2 regions of the Spirillospora sp. NPDC047279 genome follow, and region 1 is predicted to be linked to the other one. Evidence: riboswitches for the same ligand, from Rfam matches in the RefSeq annotation. Region 1 holds a riboswitch; the other holds the start of a gene.
What was found. A riboswitch is a leader RNA that binds a small molecule or an ion and turns the genes downstream of it on or off. The one in region 1 is predicted to bind S-adenosylmethionine.
Positions count from the first base shown of each region.

Region 2: another riboswitch for S-adenosylmethionine. It lies ahead of thrC (threonine synthase); the one in region 1 lies ahead of ABZ810_RS27345 (aminotransferase class V-fold PLP-dependent enzyme).

Region 1 is NZ_JBEYUA010000011.1:54,810-61,400, forward strand. It holds partial or broken gene ABZ810_RS27340 (SseB family protein) at 1-1,769, opposite strand, end outside; gene ABZ810_RS27345 (aminotransferase class V-fold PLP-dependent enzyme) at 1,961-3,352, opposite strand; SAM riboswitch class IV at 3,398-3,513, opposite strand; gene ABZ810_RS27350 (hypothetical protein) at 3,564-3,947, shown strand; gene ABZ810_RS27355 (transglycosylase domain-containing protein) at 4,052-6,591, opposite strand, start outside.
Region 2 is NZ_JBEYUA010000035.1:10,474-17,064, reverse strand. It holds gene ABZ810_RS46705 (trehalose-6-phosphate synthase) at 7-1,470, opposite strand; gene ABZ810_RS46700 (cation diffusion facilitator family transporter) at 1,566-2,576, shown strand; SAM riboswitch class I at 2,862-3,003, shown strand; gene thrC (threonine synthase) at 3,020-4,267, shown strand; gene ABZ810_RS46690 (MoaD/ThiS family protein) at 4,307-4,585, shown strand; gene ABZ810_RS46685 (hypothetical protein) at 4,787-5,410, shown strand; gene ABZ810_RS46680 (cold-shock protein) at 5,593-5,793, shown strand; gene ABZ810_RS46675 (CPCC family cysteine-rich protein) at 5,967-6,272, opposite strand.

The DNA.
Region 1 (6,591 bases):
ACCATCTCCAGGAGGCTCGGCATCACGAACCGGGACGAGCCGATCGCCTCGTTCATCCACTTGAGGGACGTGAAGACCTGAACCGACGCCTGGCCGTGGACCAGGACCGGGCGCCAGGGGAAGGCCTGGTCCTCGGGCGGGATGCCCCACGGGGTGTCGGCGTCGGCGGGCACCAGGACCTGCGCGCCCAGCAGGATCTTGAAGAACGCGTCGGTGTCACGGCGCCGGGCGGCCTCGAACAAGCGCTGCTCGATGTCGTTCTGCGGTTCGAAGTGCTCGGCGAGGCGGCGGGCGGCGCGTTCGTCGGCCCACTTGGCCAGGCCCGGCAGTTGCTGAGCGTGGATCGTCCCGCCCGCGGGCGAACCCGAGTTGATCGCCAGCGCCCAGCGCGGATCCCCCAGGTAGCGCATGGCCACGGTGAACGGCAGCGAGATCGAGTCGGTGCCGGTGCCCACCGCCGCCGCGGCCTCGATGAGCCGCTCGGGAGAGGTGAACATCGGCACGAACGGGGCGCCGTCGGCCTCGCCCGTCTGCCAGGGGAAGCCCTGGCGCCCCGGACGGAGGCTGTAGTCCATGTCCTCTGGGATGGGCAGGAGCACCTCGGCGTCCGCCAGCGTCTGCAGGAAGAGATCGTGATCGTTCTGCGCGGCGGCACGGAGCAGCTCGCGCTCGACGTCGTTCGCCGGACGGAAGTCCTGCCGGCGCTGCTGGCGCGGAAGCTCCTTGTGCTGATCCTGGAGCTCCTCCCAGGGAACGTCGTCCGTCACGGCCGGGGTGTCGACCAGCGTCTCGTCGGGGGACGGGCCGCTGGTCGCGGGCTCGCCACCGCTCGTGGGGGCGACCAGGGAATCCGCCGGGCCGCCGGGGGCGTCCGGGGGTGCGGGCTGCGGCGGTCCCGCGGTCGGGGGCGTGCCCGCCAGGGCGGCGTCGGTGACCGCCGGAAGGTCGGTCAGGGTCGCGTCCGGGGGCGGGGGCGGGGGCGTTGCCGAAGCGGCGGCGGGCTGCTGGGGTGCACCGGGGTCCTGTGACGCGGCGTGGCCGCCAGACGCGGGTCCGCTGCCGGGTGCGGCGTGCTGGCCAGGAGCGGCGAGCTCGCCGGGTGCGGCGTGGCCGCCGCCAAGATCGTGTCCGCTGGGGGCGGCGTGGGCGCCCTCGGCGGGGGTGGGGGGAGCGGCGTGCGCGCCGCCGCCGGGTGGCGCGGGGGCGTCGCCGTGGGACGTGCCCGGGCCCGCGGCGGGGTTGCCCGCCGAGTTGGCGGACGCCGGGTCGGGGGCGCCCATGGCGGGGCGGCCGGCCATGGGGGGCTTGGTGTCGCCCTCGCCGAGCTGCTTGATGAACCACGCGGGCAGCCGTCCCTCGATGGGGATCGGCGCGGCGTGGCCGGCGGCGCCGTGGGCGGGCGCGTCGATGGCCAGCCACCAGCGGGGGTCGGGCCAGGCGTCCGCCAGGTCGGCGAACTTGAGCTTCAGGAAGTGCTGGTACGCCGGTCCGAGGCAGACGCGCATCGACGCGGGCGAGGTGTAGACGAGCACGTGGGTGCGCCCGTCCTCGTCCTGGGTCGGCCACGTCGGCTGGGCCTCGTTGGCGAGAACGTCGTCGATCAGGTCCGGTGGTACGGGGATCACCAGCTCGCTCTCCGCGAGCAGCCGGAAGTACGTCTCCTGGTCCCCGGTACGCACCGCCTCATGCAGCCGGCGCTCGAGATCCGACGTGGGTCGCCACGCGTCGGCCACGGTTGCCACCCCCTGTGTCTTGCTGCGCTTACCCATCCCGCCGCCCCTGTACCCGCGACCTGCGAACCTGCCCCGCGGGCCCCGGCGGGCAACTTACGGACCTGCCTACGCTACATGGGCGAACAGGACCAAAGCGCCCGATCGGCGGTCTGTGGACGAGACCCGGCGCCGACCGGCCCATCCTTCTGCGAGGGCCGGCCGGACGGCAGCGCGGACACGCCGGAGCGTCAGCCGCGCGGCTCTCCCGCGACGCGTGCGAGGGCCTCCAGCAGCCGGTCGACGTGCTCGTCGGTGGTGCCGACGCCGAAGCTCGCGCGCACCGCCGAGGACTGTCCACCCCCGCACCCGCCCTCACCCTTGGCACCCTCGTCCTCCTGGCCGGTCGCCGGGGCGCCCAGCAGGTGGTGGACGAACGGATGAGCGCAGAATTTTCCGTCCCGGACGCCGATCCCGTAGTCACCCGACAGCGTAAGCGCCACATCGCGCGCGTTCCAGCCGTCCACGACGAAGGACACTATTCCGACCCGGGGGTTAGGGCCTTCCCACAGAGTGAGTTCGCGCACACCGGGGATCGCGGCGAGCCCGCGCCGCAGCCGGGCCAGCAGCCGTTCCTCCTGGGCGGCGAGGCTCTCCCAGCCGGCACCCGCCAGGGCCTCGCAGGCGGCGGCGAGCGCGATCACGCCGAGGACGTTGGGGGTTCCGGCCTCGTGGCGCTGCGCCGCGTCCGCGGACCACCGCGCGGTGTCGCCGCGGTCGGACACCGCGGCGCTGGCGCCGCCGCCCTTGAGGTACGGCCCGGCGGCGCGCAGCCAGTCGGCGCGGCCGGCGAGCACGCCGGCGCCGAACGGCGCGTACAGCTTGTGGCCGGAGAAGGCCACGTAGTCCAGGTCGAGCGCGGTCATGTCGATCGGCCGGTGCGGGACGAGCTGTGCGGCGTCGACGGCGATGCGGGCGCCGTGGCGGTGCGCGACGTCCGCCAGGTCGGCGATCGGCCACACCTCGCCGGTCACGTTCGAGGCGGCCGTCACGACCAGCAGCCGCGGGCCCCCAGGGGCCTCGGCGAGCGCCCGGTCGGCGGCCGAGACCGCCTCGGCCGGGCTCGCGGGCGCGGGCAGCCGCACCGCGCGCTTCCACGGGAGCAGGGTGGCGTGGTGCTCGGTCTCGAAGACCACGACGGTGGTGCCCGCCGGGACGGCGTGGGCGAGGAGGTTCATCGCGTCGGTGGTGTTGCGGGTGAAGACGACCGCGTCGCGCGACCAGGCGCCCAGGAACGACCGCACGGTCTCGCGCGCCCTCTCGTACGCCTCGGTGGTCACCTGGGACGCGTATCCGGCGCCGCGGTGGACGCTGCTGTAGTACGGCAGTGCGCGGGTGATGGCCTCCTGCACCGCCTCCAGACAGGGCGCGCTCGCCGCGTAGTCGAGGTTGGCGTAGCCGACGCTGCGGCCGTCGTTCAGCGGGACCTGCGCGTCCGCTCCGACGACGCTGAGCGGCGCCGGCCGTGCGGGGGCCGCCGCCACCGCGGCGGGGCGCCGCGTACGGCTGGACGGAACGGGCGCGGCGGAGCCGGAGTCAGAGGTGGAGGTGGAGGTGGAGGGGACGAGCGTGGCGGCGTGCATGCGGAAGACCTTTCGGGATCCATGGACCCTCAAGGCATCGGCCGGGGCCCGCGCTTGCCGCACGCGGTGTCGCGCACGGCCCGGTCTTCACCCGGGGCACCCCATCGCGGACGAAGGGTTGCCGGCCAGCAAGCCGGGGCTTGACGCTGGCACTCATGACCTAGTGCGGAAGTATATGCGGATACTTGCGGGGATCAAGCGGGAGGGTGCGATGCGAAACGGGGCACGGGCGGCGCGGGCCGCCGCCGGGAGCGGGGCGCTGCTCCTCGGCCTGGGCGCGTGCGGGCTGCTGGGCGGGAACGGCAACACCGGCCAGATCTGCGGCGACACCAAGCAGGCCTACCAGCAGTACATCGCCCAGGTGAGAGTGGCGTCGGCGGACGATTCGGCGCAATGGAAACAGGCCACCGAACAACTCGCCGGGCGAATCGACGCGCTCGCCAAGAAGGCCGAGAAGAAAGAACTCAAGCAGGCGCTCGACGACGAGGTGAAGCGCTTGCGCACGGCCGCGGCCAGTGTCGGAACGGGCGACGCCGCACAACTCAACTCCGCCATGTCCGGCACGCCGGACCGGATCGGCAAGGCCTGTTCCTGAAACTCCCGCGGCGTTATTGACGACCCGTACGAAAAGGGAGCCCGGCCGGTGGGCCGAGCTCCCTTTCTCGTCGCGATCAGCGTTTCCGGCGTCCGGCGGAACGGCTATCCGTCGGCGTTGGGCCGCAGCAGATTCCCGCCTCCGCCACCGCCGCCTCCGCCGCCCGGATCGTCCGGGTCGCCGGGGTCGTCGGGGTCGCCCGGCTCCGTCGGCTCGGTGGGCGGGTCGCCGGGACCTCCCGTCGGCGGATCCGGGTCCTGCGTGCCCGGGTCCGTCGGCTGCGTCGGCCGCGTCGGGGTGTTGTTGGACGGCGGGGCCGACGGGATGTCCGACGAACGGTTGCCGGGCGTGCCGTCGTAGCCGCCGGTGAACTCCGACGGCTTGCCGAACTCCTTGATGTCGAAGTTCTTGATGTTGACGGCGTCGGACATGTACGAGTTCCAGATCTGCGCCGGCAGCTGGCCGCCGTACACCCCGTACCCCGGGATCGACAGCGGCTTGCCGTCGCTGCGGAACATCGCCACCGACGTCGCCATCTGCGGGATGAAGCCGTTGAACCAGATCGCCCGGCCCTCGTCGGTCGTGCCGGTCTTGCCCGCCACGTCGCGGCCGTCGGACAGCTGCGCGCCCGTGCCCGTGCCGTTCTGGACGACCTTGCTCATCGCGTACGTGGCGTCCCGCGCGACCTGAGGGGTGAACGCGCGCTTGCCCTTCTCGGTGAAGTCCTTCTCGTCGCCCTTGACGTCACTGACCGACTTGACCGTGTAGGGCGCGCGGTAGACGCCCTCGGACGCGAACGTGGAGTAGACCCCGGCCTGCTGCACCGGGTGCACCGAGATGACGCCCAGCGGGAACGTGGCGGCCGAACGTTGCGCCGACGTCATCTGGGACGCCGGGATGCCCATCTTCTCCGCCATCTCGGCGATCTTGTCGTTGCCGATGTCGCGGCCGAGGTTGACGTACGCGGTGTTGACCGAGTTCTGCGTCATCGTCACCAGGTTGATGGTGCCGAACTGGCTGTTGCTGTCGTTCCGTACGGGGTGACCGCTGAAGTACTGCGGCGAGCTGCCGTCGTAGGAGTCCGACAACGACTTGCCGTTGTCGAGGGCGGCGGCCAGCGCGATCGGCTTGAAGCCCGACCCGGCCTGCGCCAGGTCCCAGAACGCGCTGCTGCCCGCCTCGTCGAGGTAGTCACGGCCGCCGTAGAACGCCACCACCTGGCCGGTCTTCGGGTCGACCGACACCAGCCCGGTGCGGATCTTCTTGCTCATGCCGCTGGGGGCGTTGGACTTCACCGCCTCCTTGGCGGCGTTCATCAGGTTCTTGTCGAACGTGGTGACGACCTTCAGCCCACCGCGGTTGATCTCGTCCTCGGTGTAGCCGCGGCGCTCCAGGAGCTCCTTCTTGGCCACGTTGACCATGTAGCCGTTCTGGCCCTTGAGGACGTCGGTGATCTTCTGCTTGTCCGGGACGGGGAACGTCATCTGCGCCGCCTCGGCGGACGTGATCGCGTTGTCGCGGACCATGTTGCCGAGCACGGCCTGCCAGCGCGCCTCGGCGGCCGGGCGGCGCGTCGACGTCGGGTTGCCGAACGGCGTCGGCTGCTGGATCGCCGCGGCGAGGTAGGCGCCCTCCGCCGCGTTCAGCTTGCTGACGTCCTTGCCGTAGTAGGCCTTGGCCGCGGCCTGGATGCCGTACGCGTCACGGCCGAAGTAGATCGTGTTGAGGTACTGCTCGAGGATCCAGTCCTTGTCCTTCTCCCGCCCGACCTTCAGGGAGACCATGATCTCCTTGAGCTTGCGGAAGACGGAGCGTTCGGTGCCGATCCCGCCGTAGTAGTTGCGGACCATCTGCTGGGTGATGGTGGAGCCGCCCTGGAGCTGCTCGCCGCTCACCGTGGACCAGAACGCCCGCACCGTGCCCTTCACCGAGACGCCGGGGTCCTCGTAGAAGCTGCGGTTCTCGGCCGCGATCACCGCGGCCCGCACGTTCTCGGGCACCTTGCCGAGCTCGACGGCGTCCCGGTTGGTGCCGGTCTTGGCGATCAGGCTCTTGCCGTCGGCGTAGTAGAAGCTCGGCCCCTGCGCCACCGCGGACTCCTGCGGCGACGGGACCGGCGTGAACAGGTAGGCGATCGCGAACGCGGCGATGCCGAAGCCGATCAGCCCGAGCACCGTGAACGCGGCCCGCCGCGCGTACCGGGCGGGCCGGCTGCGCTGCTTCTTCCCCGAGCCGCCGCCCTTGCCCGCGCCGCCCGCGCCTTCCGCGCCGCCGTCCTTGCCCGCGCCGCCCGCCTTGGCGGCTGGCTCGGCCTTGCTCGCGACCTCGGCCTTGCCGGTACCGCCGACCGGAGTCGTGGCCGCGGCGGCCATGCCCAGAGCCCCGGCCTCACCGGCGGTCTCGGTCTTGCTCGGGGCCTCGGCCTCACCGGCGGCCTCAGCTGTGCCGGGAGTCTCAGTCTCGCCGGGAGTCTCGGCCTGGCTCGCGGGCTCGGCCTTGTCCGGCGGCCCTGCCTCACCGGCTGCCTCAGCCTTGCCGGGTGCCTCGGCCTTGCCGGGAGCCTCGGCCTTGGCGGCGGGCGCGGCAGGCTCGGCCTTGCTCGCGGCGTCGGCCGTGTCGGTGTCGCCGTTGGCCTCGGCCTTGG
Region 2 (6,591 bases), on a different contig from region 1:
TGCCGGTCAGTCGAGGGCGGCCAGCTGGTCGGCGAACCACCGCTGCGGCGGAAGCGCGGTCGCCGCGGCGGTCAGGCGGGCGCAGCGCGCGGCACGTTCCTCGGCCGGCATCAGCAGCGCCTGGTGCATCGTCTCGGCGGTCTGCGAGACGTCGTACGGGTTGACGATCAGCGCGTGGTCGCCGAGCTCGGCGGCGGCGCCGGCCTCGCGGGACAACACCAGCGCCGAGCCGCCCTCGGAGAGCACGGGGCCCTCCTTGGCCACGAGGTTCATGCCGTCCCTGATCGGGTTGACCACCAGGACGTCGGCCAGCCCGTAGGCGGCCAGCGAACGCGGGAAGTCGTCGTTCACCTGGAGGATCAGCGGCTCCCACTCGGCGGTCCCGAACTCGTCGGTGATCTGCTCCGCCATCCGCTGCACCGCCGCCGTGTACTCGCGGTACTCCGGCAGGTCGTGCCGGGAAGGGTAGGCGAACGCCAGGTGGACGACGCGGCCGCGCCATTCGGGATGGTTGGTGAGCATCTCGCGGTACGCGGCGAGGCCGCGGACGATGTTCTTGGAGAGCTCCGTGCGGTCGACCCGCACGATCAGCTTCCGGTCGCCGACCTGCTCGCGCAGCGCCTCCGCGCGCGCCACCACGTCCGGTTCGGCGGCGCGGTGCCGCAGCGACTCGCCGTCGACGCCCAGGCCGTGCACGCCCACCCGGGTCGTGTGCCCGGCCCTGGTGACCGTGCAGGCGGCACGGTCGACGCGCGCCCCCGGCAGGAGCTGCTCGCAGCAGTCGAGGAACGCCGCCGCCCACCGCGAGGTGAGGAAACCGGCGTGGTCGGCGCCGAGGATGCCCTCCAGGACCTGCGTGCCGATGTCGTCGGGCAGCAGCCGGAAGTACTCCGGCGGCGCCCAGGGCGTGTGCGAGAAGTGAACGATCTTCAGGTCGGGCCGCCGTTCGCGCAACATCTGCGGTGCCAGCGACAGGTGGTAGTCCTGGATGGCGGCCTTGGCGCCCGGCGCGGCGTCGCGAGCCAGGGCGTCGGCGAACGCGGCGTTGTAGGCCTCGTACGACTGCCAGTCACGGCGCGCCCTGGCGTCGAAGTGCGGGGCCCTCGGGGTGTCGTACAGCAGGTGGTGGACGAACCACAGGGTCGAGTTGGCGATGGCGTTGTACGCGCGATGGAACGTCGCGGCCGGGATGTCGAGCATCCGCACGGCCGCGCCGCCGGTGTCGTGGCCCGCCTCGTCCAGCCGCCCGTCCGGGGCCTGCCGCGCCGCCGCGCGGTCGGCTTCGCCGAGCGCCGCGCACACCCACAGCACATCCGGCGCCGGCTCGCGGGCCGGGCGGCCGGGGCCGCCGGTCACCGCGGCGAGTCCTGACACCAGGCCGCCCCCGCCCCGCCGCATGGAGAGCGTGCCTTCGTCGGACATGGAGAACGAGACCGGGCCACGGTTGGACGCCACCAGCACTTGGCTCATACCGAAAGGGTCTCAGTTGGTGTACGGCGAGATCAAAGTGACCCAGGTGAAACGGTCGGAGGTGTTCGTCACCTCCGCACGGGTAGACGGAGCGGATGGGGCGGCCGGAGGAGACCAAGAAAACGGTGCTCGTCGCGGGTGCGGCGAACCTGATCCTGGCGATCACCAAGCTGATCGCCGGTGCGTTCGCGGGATCGTCCGCGATGCTGGCGGAGGGGGCCCACTCGGTGGGAGACACCCTCAACCAGGGGTTCCTGCTCGCGTCGTTGCAGCGCAGCAAACGCCCGCCGGACCGGCGGCACCCGTTCGGCTACGGCAACGAGCGCTACTTCTGGTCGCTGCTCGCCGCGTTCGGCATCTTCGTCGCCGGCGCCGGATACTCGATCTTCGAGGGCATCCTGACGATCAGTGGCCACGAGAAGGGCGGCGAGCAGGTCTGGCTCGCGTTCGCCGTGCTCGGGCTGGCGTTCGTGCTCGAGGGAGCCTCCTGGATCCGGGCGTACTCGCAGGCCCGCGCGGAGGTGCGCGAGAACGGCCGGGACCTGATGGAGCACGTCCGCAAGACGCCGGACGTGACGTTCAAGGCGGCGCTCTTCGAGGACAGCGCCGCCGTGATCGGTCTGATCATCGCCGCCACCGGCCTGACGCTGCGGGAGGTCACCGGATCGTCGTTCTGGGACGGCCTGGCGTCGATCCTGATCGGCCTGCTGCTGGTCGTGGTCGCGTTCGCGCTCGGCCGCGACAGCCGTTCGCTGCTCATCGGCCAGGCCGCCGACCCCGCCGACCAGCGCGTGATCAGCGAGGTGATCACGTCGGCGCCCGGGGTGACCGGGATCGACGAGCTGCTCACCATGCACTTCGGCCCGGACGACCTGCTGGTCGCGGCCAAGGTGCACTTCTCCGACGACATCAGCGCGGACCAGGCCGAGGACACCGCCGAAGAGATCGATCGCCTGCTGCGCGAACGCCTGGAGATCGTCCGCCATGTCTTCCTGGACCCGACCCAGGAACGCCAGACCGGGCCGCCCCCGCGGGGCCGAGGCCGACGGCGCCGCCACCAGGCCGACCAGGAAGGATGGTCGGGTGTGGCCGGCAGGTCAGGGTGATCTCGGGGGCGGGTGGGTAATGTCTCATCCGGTGAGATCCGGCTGTCTGGCATCCGGTCAGATCATGTAAAGTCACGCATGTAGCCCGAAACTACAACCGGGCTCACTTGCACATACATAACTGAATAACGCTCATCTAGAGGGGTGCAGGGAGCACAGCGGCCATCGGGCCGGTCTTCCAGCTCAACCCCCGACACAACTGAATAACGCTCATCCAGAGGGGTGCAGGGAGCACAGCGGCCATCGGGCCGGTCTTCCAGCTCAACCCCCGACACAACTGAATAACGCTCATCCAGAGGGGTGGAGGGACCGGCCCTGCGAAGCCCCGGCAACCACCTGGTCAGTGCGCGCTCGCGATCCTGCGAGGCCGGCCAGGAGATGGTGCCAACTCCGGCCTGTGACCAAGGCGGCACAGGGAAGATGGGGAGAAAGGCCTCGCTCTCATGGCACTCACGCCTGCCACCACCGACCTCGGACCCGCTACCGGACTCGTCTGCCGCGAATGCGGCGACACCCGCGATCTGGGTCCCTACTACGCCTGCGAAGAGTGTTTCGGCCCGCTCGAGATCAAGTACGAGTTCGGCGACGTCACTCGTGCCTCGATCGAGGCGGGCCCCCGCAACATCTGGCGTTACCGCGGTCTGCTGCCCGTTCCCGGGAACGTCGCCGACACGCCCAACATCGAGCCGGGCCTGACCCGCCTCGTGCGCGCCGACCAGCTGGCCGAGTCGCTCGGCCTCCAGCGGCTGTGGGTGAAGGACGACAGCGGCAACCCGACCCACTCCTTCAAGGACCGCGTCGTCGCGGTGGCCTTGGCCGCCGCCCGCGAGCTCGGCTTCAAGGTGCTGGCCTGCCCGTCCACCGGCAACCTGGCGAACGCGGTGGCCGCGGCCGCCGCCCGCGCCGGCATCCGCAGCGCCGTCTTCGTGCCGTCCAACCTGGAGTCCCAGAAGATCATCACGACCGCGGTGTACGGCGGCACGTTCGTGACGGTCGACGGCAACTACGACGACGTCAACCGGCTCGCCTCGGAGATCGCCGGCGAGCAGGACGACTGGGCGTTCGTCAACGTCAACGTGCGGCCCTACTACGCCGAGGGCTCCAAGACCCTGGGCTACGAGATCGCCGAGCAGCTCGGCTGGCGGCTGCCCGACCAGATCGTGATCCCGATCGCGTCCGGCTCCCAGCTCACCAAGATCGACAAGGCGTTCCAGGAGCTCATCAAGCTCGGGCTCGTCGAGGACAAGCCCTACCGCGTGTTCGGCGCGCAGGCCGCGGGCTGCGACCCGGTGTCCGCCGCGTTCAAGGCCGGGCACGACGTGGTCCGCCCGGTCAAGCCGGACACCATCGCCAAGTCGCTGGCCATCGGCAACCCCGCCGACGGGCCGTACGTGCTCGACGTCGTCCGCCGCACCAACGGCTCGATCGAGGACGTCACCGACGAGCAGGTCATCGAGGGCATCCGGCTGCTGGCCGGCACCGAGGGCATCTTCGGCGAGACCGCGGGCGGCGTGACCGTCGGCGTGCTGAAGAAGCTCACCGAGTCCGGCGTGCTCGACCCGTCCGCCGAGACCGTGATCATCAACTCCGGCGACGGCCTCAAGACCCTGGACGCGATCGCGCCGGTGGTCGCCCCGACCGCCAACATCGCCCCGTCCCTCGACGCCTTCCGCGCCGCCGGCATCGCCTGACGACGTCCTCGTCCGACCCGTTCCAGAGGAGTAAGTGACATGAGCACGGTCTCTGTGCGCATCCCGACGATCCTGCGCACCTACACCGGCGGCGAGTCCGAGGTGAAGGCCGAGGGCGACACCCTGCGCGCGGTGGTCGCCGACCTGGACGCCGGCCACGCCGGCATCGCCGCCCGCATCCTCGACGACAACGGCAAGATCCGCCGCTTCGTCAACGTGTACGTGGGCGACGAGGACGTGCGCTTCGCCGAGGGCCTGGACACCCCGACCCCCGAGGGCTCCCAGATCTCCATCATCCCGGCGGTCGCCGGCGGCTGACCCGGACGGCCGGCGCGCGCGGGCGGCCCCCGGCGCGCCGTCCGGCGGTCACCGGCCCGTTCCGCGCTCGTCGCCTGCCTGTTCCCTGCTCGTTCCCGGCTCGCCATCCGCGAAGGACGGCGGGCCGGATCGTGTCCCGTCCCGTCGCCATCACCTCCCGATCGTGTGCTTTTGTCCTGATAGATCGGGTAAAGGGCGAGCATGGGGATAGCGGAGGACGTCGCGGGTACCGTGCTGGCCCACCCCGACGTGAGCGAGGTGGAGCTGATCGGCTCCCGGGCGCGGGGCACCGCGACCGAGGTGTCGGACTGGGACTTCCACGTGGCCGCGGAGGACTTCGGCCAGGTGGCCGCCGACCTGCCGCGGCTGATGTCCCCGTACGAGCCGCTCGCCGCGCAGTGGGACCGGCTCGGCGACCACGAGAGCTACCTGCTCATCTTCGCCGGCCCGGCCAAGATCGACCTGATCTTCCCGGACGTGCCGCGCAGCTGGAACCCGCCCTGGCGGATCGGCCCCGACACGCTCGCCGCGGTGGACGCGCATTTCTGGGACTGGTCGCTCTGGCTGGTGAGCAAGCGCCGTCACGGAATGGCCGACCGGGTCCGCGGCGAACTGCTCAAGATGAGCCGTCACCTGCTCGAACCCCTCGGCATCACCGCCATGCCGGGGTCGCTGGAAGAGGCCGCCGACCGTTACAAGCGTGCCCGCGACAGGCTGGAGACCCGGTACGGAATGCGCGTCTCACGGCGCCTCGAAGAGGAGGTCCTGCCCCTCGTCCGGGCTTCTGATGATGACCATTACCGGCCGTCGAGACTTCGGTCGTAAGGGCTGTCACGGACATCTGCCCGCCTATATGGTCAACCCCGATCATGCCGGGTTGACCCCGTCGCGGCCCTCTCCGGGCCGCGGAGACACGGCCTCTGGTCGCCGGGCCTCGCGTAGAAGGGGCGGGGTCCGCGGGCGTCATACCGTGGCCGGGGGTCACGGACGAGCGGCAGGTTTTCCGAATGGCTCAGGGCACAGTCAAGTGGTTCAACGCCGACAAGGGGTACGGCTTCATCGCGGTCGACGGCGGCCGCGACGTGTTCGTGCACTACTCGGCCATCCAGATGGACGGATTCCGCAGTCTCGAACAGGGCCAGCGGGTCGAGTTCGAGATCACGCAGAGCGACCGCGGGCCGCAGGCGGACGTCGTCCGCGCCGTCTGAGCGGAAGCCCTCCGGCAACCGGTGCCGCGGGCCCGGCGTCACAGTGACATGAACGTCGATCATTCGCGCCGCCCGGGCAGCCCGCTCCCGCGGTCACGGACGGCGTGGAGTACGGCGCCTACCCGGGCGGCGACATCTCGACCACCAACAGCGTCTGCGGCTCCGGCTGACCGTCACCCTCCCGGGATACCACCGTCCATCCGGCCCGGGCGCTCGTGCGGATGGGGAGCGCGAACGTTCTGGAGCCTCGGCCGGTCACTCGCTCCGTAGTCGGCGTAGTTCCGCCGGGCCTCGGTGAGGCTGAGCCTGCGGTTGGGCCCGCCGCGCACCTCATCGGCGTCATGGTCGTCCTGCCCGTCGTCCTCCCAGAAGCACACGGGGCAGATCTCGTTGTAACCCCGCTCTTCAAGCGTCAGGTGAGCACAGCACGGGCACGCGTACGGCTCGCCTCTCGGCGCCCGCCGCACGTTGATGAACATCCGAGAAATCCTCGCCCCCGAGCCCGCCGCCCACAACCCACCTGCCTGATCGAGCCTCCACCCCAGGCCCGACGGCCAGGCCGGGCTTCCCAGATCAGAGGCCCCGCCAGAAGCTTTCCGCCGGCGGCGCAGGGCAGTCGAGGCTGACCTGGGCGGGAATGTTCGTCGCTTGCACTCGACAGGGTAGAGTGCTAAACAAACGGTTGGCACTCACCTGTGGAGAGTGACAATCCCACAGTCTGGGTCGGGGCGATGAGGCCCTGTTCCCGGCGGCGGAATGGAAGCCGTCCGGGATGGGGCCGTCCGTCGCGGGCGTCGG